3 regions of the Echinicola marina genome follow, and region 3 is predicted to be linked to each of the others. Evidence: riboswitches for the same ligand, from Rfam matches in the RefSeq annotation. Region 3 holds a riboswitch; each other region holds the start of a gene.

Region 1 (2,272 bases), 2.7 Mb from region 3:
ATCCCTTATACCTCCATTTCCCTCCAAAACCTTTCCTAGTCATTATTCCATAGCAACAGGTATGGTTCCAGGAAAACATGGATTGGTGAATAATTTCTTTTTTGATCCAATTCAAAGGTTGGAATATAGAAATAGCAATCCTAAAAGCGCCCAAGATGGATCATGGTATGGCGGCAAGCCACTATGGGTTCTAGCAGAGGAAAATGGCATGAAGGCTGCTAGTTATTTTTTCATAGGAACTGAAGCGGAAATTATGGGCTATCGTCCGAGCTATTTTTACAATTATGATGGGGGAGTGCCCAATATGGAGAGGATTGCGAAGGTTTTAGATTGGCTTGCATTACCAGATCCTCAGCGACCTAGATTTATATCTTTATATTTTTCAGATTTGGACGATATCGGGCATAGATATGGTCCAGAAAATGATGAAAAAATCGAAGAAGCAGTTCGTCGTTTGGATGCTGAACTTGGTGTACTTTTCAATGCCGTAAGGCAAACCGGCTTGAAAGTCAATATTTTGATCGTATCTGACCATGGAATGGTCAATATAAAAAAAGACAATTTATTGGATGTTGAAAGTGTATTGGAGGGGCTTCCCTTGGAATATTATAATAATGGCTCTGTACTTCATATTTATTTGGACAAAGAAAAGGATAAGACTAAAATAAGGAGAGGGGTCAGGAAAAATCTTCAGCATGTAAAGGTGGTAAACCCACGGTCAAAAAAGTATTATGGTGATGCCGGAGACAATAATTCCAAATTAGGAGATCTAATGCTAATTCCTGATTTGGGGTATTATCTGATAGATAAATCAGGTTTTGTAAAGTATAACCAAAGGTCACGAATGTTTGATACCGATACATTTGGAGAACATGGTTTTCACCCTAAATTCAAAGAGATGCATGGTGTCTTTTATGCAAATGGTCCAGCAATCAAAAATGGTATAGAAATTAATTCCTTCAAGAACATTCATATTTATCCATTAATTTGTGAGATTCTAAATTTGCCTATTCCGGATTATATTGATGGTGATGTGTCTGTTTTACAGGGTATTTTGGAATAAATTTTTGAGTTCTTACTTTTTGATCATAAAAGAAAATTTCCAAAATATTTTGGAAATTGGCTAATGACCATACCTTTGTAAACACGTAATAAAAACTTTAGGGGTGTTCCGATAAACAATCGGGGCTGAGACATACCCTCTGAACCTGATCCCGGTAATGCGGGCGAAGGGAAAAGTGAAGCGTCCTTCCGACAGATTATCTTCATTCCTGAAGTTATTTTCTTAATTATTAAAATTTATTCTTATGAATTTTATCCTTAATGGTGAACCTATGGTTCATGCAAGTGGGGATATTACTTTATCAGGATTGTTGGCCAATCAAGATATTAGTTCACTCCGTGGTCTTGCTGTAGCCGTAAACCAAGAGGTAATTCCCAAATCCAGATGGGATGATTTTAAGCTCAAAGAAAACGATGACATTTTAATCATTAAAGCCACGCAAGGTGGATAATCTATATTAACTATGAAGGATATCAATCAACAGGAAATGGACAATATTATTACGACTGATCCATTTCCAAATTCTAAAAAGGTTTATGTTTCAGGTGAAATTCACCCTATAAAAGTGGCCATGCGGGAAATCGGCCTGCATGATACCGTCTCTCATTTGGATAGGCACCAAACAGTGGAGCAAAATGCCCCAGTAACGGTATATGACACGAGTGGTCCCTTTACTGATCCCAATATTCAAATTGATGTTAAAAAAGGATTACCCAGATTAAGAGAGGAGTGGATTACATCTACCGGTGATGTGGAGCAGTTGGAAAAGTTAACCTCTGAATATGGTCAGCGTAGGTTGGATAATCCGGCATTGGACAAACTCCGTTTTGAGCTGGTAAGACCTCCATTGAAAGCCAAGCAGGGTAAGAATGTAAGTCAGATGCATTATGCTAAGAAGGGGATAATCACTCCTGAAATGGAATATATTGCTATCAGGGAAAACCAGCGAATTGCAGAACAAAAGGAATTGACTAAGCAACATCCAGGGCAAAATTTCGGCGCAAATACCCCCAAAAACATTATTAGCCCGGAGTTTGTCAGGGATGAGGTAGCACAGGGAAGGGCAGTGATTCCAGCCAATATTAATCACCCAGAGGCAGAACCAATGATCATTGGCCGTAACTTTTTGGTGAAAATCAATGCAAATATTGGCAACTCAGCCATTGGCTCCAGTATTGAGGAAGAGGTGGAAAAGGCTGTTTGGGCTTG
Region 2 (2,272 bases), 1.4 Mb from region 3:
GGATTTTGGTTTCCATTCTGATTGGCATAAATATAATCCCCAACCTGCTTATAGATCCAAAAACATGGCAGTATCGCCGCTACAGCCACTTCAATATTGGCAAAGGCAGCTTGATTCCTGATATAATTAGTATACAACTGGCAACTCGGTGAGGGCTCAATATCCTCCGGCAAACCTAGCTCTTTAAAGTAACTTTCATGCAAAGCCCTCTCCACCACTATAGCACCAGTTGCAAACTCAGAAAAAGCCAAGACCTGATCCAGTTTTTCCAATCTACCACTGATAGTACTCAATGCCTTTCCAAATTCGCCCAAATAGTGAGCATCTTGTCCCATATAGAATTTAAACTTATCCTTTGGCAAGGAACCCTCTTTCAACTCCTTATTAAAAGGCATTAACAATATCCTTTCATACAAAGGACTAATCTCTTGCCATGCCCTTTCAGACCATTTCATATTTAATCATTTTTTTAGGTTCAAAAAAATGGTTCAAAGGCCCATGCCCTTCACCAATGGCCACTTCCCTTCCTGCCTCAATGGCCGATACAACAAACTTTCTGGCCCTTGAAACTGACTCAAGTATATCAAACCCTCGTGCCAAATAAGCAGCAATCGCAGACGACAAGGTGCAACCTGTACCATGTGTATTTGGGGTATCTATTTTATTCCCCTCGAACTTTGCATAAACATCATTATTGCCTATCAACAAATCAACTATATGCTTCCCTGGCAAATGGCCTCCTTTTACCAAAACATATTCAGGTCCCTTCAGCAATATTTCCTTACCTGCTTTCTCCATAGCTTCTGGGCATCTCACATCCTTTCCTACTAATACCGCCACTTCATCTAAATTGGGCGTCACTATATATGAAAGAGGAAACAACTCGGATTTGATCACCTCTACTGTTTCTTGTTGTATCAACCGATCACCGCTAGTGGCGACCATTACCGGATCAAAAACAACTGGGATTTCCGGATATTTCCTGAGTTCCTTCGCTACGACACAGACCACTTCAGGCCGGCTTAACATCCCTATCTTTATTGCCTTGGGGCAAATATCAGTCAAAACAGCCTGAAGTTGATCTAAAATATGCTCCTCCGGAATATCATGAATGCTTTTGACCCCCTTTGTATTTTGAGCAGTAGTTGCTGTAATTATACTTGTCCCATAGCAACCCAATGCCGAAAAGGTCTTCAGATCAGCTTGGATACCTGCTCCTCCTCCGCTATCCGAACCCGCAATAGTCATCACTGAAGGATAGGATCTTTTAGAATCATACATTTTCATTTCTATTAATAACTTTTTGACAGTAGAAATCAAAAGATCATTTAATGGATAGTTCATTCATCGGACCATAGTGACATGCCTGTCTATCTTAAGAAAACCCAAAGTAAGCTGACATTCAATTGATACTTAACTATCACAATGAATAGAGGTGAACCAAGGAAATCCAAAAGCTTTTTTACTAAAGCAAGAACAGCTTGATAATTAATTGACTCCTTTACAACATCCATTAAAAAACTTCAGGAGTCTATCTACCATAATCTGGCATAAAAAGACATCGTAACTTTTTCCTTCGTCGGAATTATCCGTTTCAGGTTCAAAGGGTATTATCTCAGCCCGATTATTAATCTTAAGCACCCCTAAAGTTTGATCTGTGGTGAAATTACAATATTAAAATGAACTCACAAAAGACAACAAATGGAATCATCTTAATTGAAGCAACTTTGAGCCAATTCATAGGACTTAACCCGGTCTTCATGATCATAGATATGTGAGCAAACCATAATTTCATCTACTTGGGCAATCTGTTGGAATTGAGATAATTCATTTTGAAGTTTTGAAGGTGATCCCACGAAAGAACAAGCTAACATTTGTTCTATTGCTGCAGCCTCTGCTTCAGACCAAACACCACCCATAGACGCCACTGGCTTTCTGAGTGGGTAGGATTTTCTTCTTATTATACCCAAAGCCATTTGATAGAAAGAAGTGGCCAACATTTGTGCTCTTTCTTCTTCTTCGGCTGCAATAATATTTACACAAGCAATTACATATGGTGTATTCAGATACTCAGATGGCTGAAAATTATCTTTATAATATTTAATCGCACTCAAAAATTGGGCAGGTGCAAAATGACTCGCAAAAGCATAAGGTAAACCTTTCTTGGCAGCCAAAACAGCACTGCTCATACTACTTCCCAACAAGTAAATGGGTACCTCCAAACCTTCACCTGGTACTGCCCTAACTTCACCATCGATATTTTCATCTGAAA
Region 3 (2,272 bases):
TCCAAACCATAGCTGGCAAAATCATCCTCCGCTCTAAACTGTTCATAATAGCCACGGCCATAAGTATAATGCAAGGCACCATTGGCTTTCCAGTTCTGGCCAAACTTACCGGTATAGATAAATTGATAATGATCTTGCTGGTAATTATCGGTCTCATTATCATAAGTATAATAATTAAAGGTCCTGTCATTCTCCAATTTGGATTCAGGCAGGCCATACCAAGACTGGTAAGTTTGCTCTTTTCCTGAGAATATATTCACCTTAAAAACATGGTCATCGCCATAGTATCCACCAGAGACAAAATATGATTTCAAGTCTGAAAAAGCCCTGTCCACATATCCATCAGAGTTGATTTTTGAAAGCCTGGCATCTACTGCCCATCGGTCGTTCAATAATCCTGTTCCCGCCTTGACAGTATGCTTCCAAGAATTAAAAGATCCGAAGGAATTACCGACTTCTGCATAGGCTTCTTCCTTTTTTGTATCCGTTTGAATATTCATGCTGGCACCAAAGGTCGCCGCTCCATTGGTGGAAGTTCCTACACCACGTTGAATCTGAATATTGTCCACCGAACTGGCAAAATCCGGCATATTTACCCAAAAAACACCATGGGATTCAGCATCATTCATAGGAATTCCATTTACGGTGACATTGATCCGGCTTTGATCAGATCCACGAATTCTCAATCCGGTATATCCAATTCCCGCACCGGCATCAGAATGGGTAACCACCGATGGTGTATAGTTCAACATGATAGGAATATCCTGACCCAAATTATTCTTGGCCAGTTCTTCCTTGTCAATCGTCTGAAAGGTAGTGGGCGTGGTTGCTGAAGCACGGGTAGCAGAAACAATAAATTCTTCAGTAAGAAGAGAATTTCTTTCCAACTGAATATCCAAACCACTTATTGGTGCTTGAATTTCCCTTACCAATGTCTCATAACCAACAAAAGAGACCCTGAGTTGATACTTTCCTGCGGGCACCTTTTCAATAGAGAAATTCCCCTTCAAATCAGAGGTGCTTCCCCTGCCTGTCCCTTCCAAAATCACATTGGCCCCTATGAGCTCCTCACCGGTTTCTACATCCACAATATGGCCGGTAACATGATTTTGTGCCATAGCACTAAGCCCGACCAACAAACATAATGTGGTCAAAAAGACGCGTTTCATAATAATCTTAGATTTTTAATTTGGTTAAACTTCGAAGCAGTCCAGGGGAGACTGCTACTTTATATGTTCACCATAATATCCACTCTCGGTGGAATTCTCATTTCCCTTCGTCGGCATTACCCGAATCAGGTATTATGGGTATGATCTCAGCCCGTTAATTTAGGGCACCCCTTATTAGATCTATTTGCAAGGGCAAAGTTAGAAGGTTTATTCCAGAAAGAAAAACGTAAAGTAACTGTCTGCAACAAGTCGGTACTTAACCAGATAGAACACCTTGACAATAAGCCATTATTAATCTACTGATTAAAGATCCACAATTCGACAGGTCCCATCACCAAAATACATAGGGCGGTTTCTCAATTTGCAATATATTGGATAGTACATACAAAAAGCGGGGAAGCAAATGCTTTCACATTCATTTCCCCACAAAATATATCCGGAATTTTTCCTAAAAAGGAATACCTCGAAACTATTCTAAAAGGTGCAAAAAGTATAAAGCTCCCCAACACCTATACAAACTTTATTTCAATCAGAAACACACATAAACTGTATTAAATCGTAAATCAAATGTTTAAAAACATCAATGAGACATACTATATTTCACCCAAATTACCTTATCATTTGTCTTCAACCAACTCCTCTTTCTCCTTGGGCTTCACATATCTGGGCCTGATCAAAAGTCTCAAAGAAGGATCAAAAGACAAGTAATTCCAAGCCCAGTCTAAGAATATAAATATTCTGTTTTTTACTCCAACAATGGCCATAAGATGGACAAAAAGCCAAGTGATCCAAGCAGCGAATCCCTGAAATTTCACAAATGGTAAATCCACTACAGCCAGGCTTCTCCCCACCGTGGCCATTGAACCAAGATCCTTATATTTAAACCTAATTTGCGGACGGTTATCAGCTATGGCTTTCAAATTTTTGGATAGATTATCCGCCTGCTGTATGGCCACCTGCGCTACTTGCGGATGTCCTCGGGGATAATCTTCATCAGTCTGAATACAAAGATCCCCAACCACATATATTCCTTGACTGTCGATCAATGCATTATACTCATCCACTTTTAAACGCCCATTGGGGATCATTTGATCTTCACGCAG

Evidence for each region. Region 3 has a riboswitch for thiamine pyrophosphate ahead of KZP23_RS06825 (TonB-dependent receptor). Riboswitches for the same ligand answer to the same signal wherever they lie in the genome.
Region 1: another riboswitch for thiamine pyrophosphate. It lies ahead of thiS (sulfur carrier protein ThiS); the one in region 3 lies ahead of KZP23_RS06825 (TonB-dependent receptor).
Region 2: another riboswitch for thiamine pyrophosphate. It lies ahead of thiD (bifunctional hydroxymethylpyrimidine kinase/phosphomethylpyrimidine kinase); the one in region 3 lies ahead of KZP23_RS06825 (TonB-dependent receptor).

Annotation. Positions count from the first base shown of each region.
Region 1 is NZ_CP080025.1:4,553,073-4,555,344, reverse strand. Features, by position in the region: gene KZP23_RS18430 (alkaline phosphatase family protein) at 1-1,063, shown strand, start outside; TPP riboswitch at 1,153-1,252, shown strand; gene thiS (sulfur carrier protein ThiS) at 1,308-1,514, shown strand; gene thiC (phosphomethylpyrimidine synthase ThiC) at 1,527-2,272, shown strand, end outside.
Region 2 is NZ_CP080025.1:211,053-213,324, forward strand. Features, by position in the region: gene KZP23_RS01020 (TenA family protein) at 1-455, opposite strand, end outside; gene thiD (bifunctional hydroxymethylpyrimidine kinase/phosphomethylpyrimidine kinase) at 442-1,344, opposite strand; TPP riboswitch at 1,555-1,655, opposite strand; gene KZP23_RS01030 (LLM class flavin-dependent oxidoreductase) at 1,713-2,272, opposite strand, start outside.
Region 3 is NZ_CP080025.1:1,608,238-1,610,509, reverse strand. Features, by position in the region: gene KZP23_RS06825 (TonB-dependent receptor) at 1-1,169, opposite strand, end outside; TPP riboswitch at 1,255-1,351, opposite strand; gene KZP23_RS06820 (NAD(P)/FAD-dependent oxidoreductase) at 1,787-2,272, opposite strand, start outside.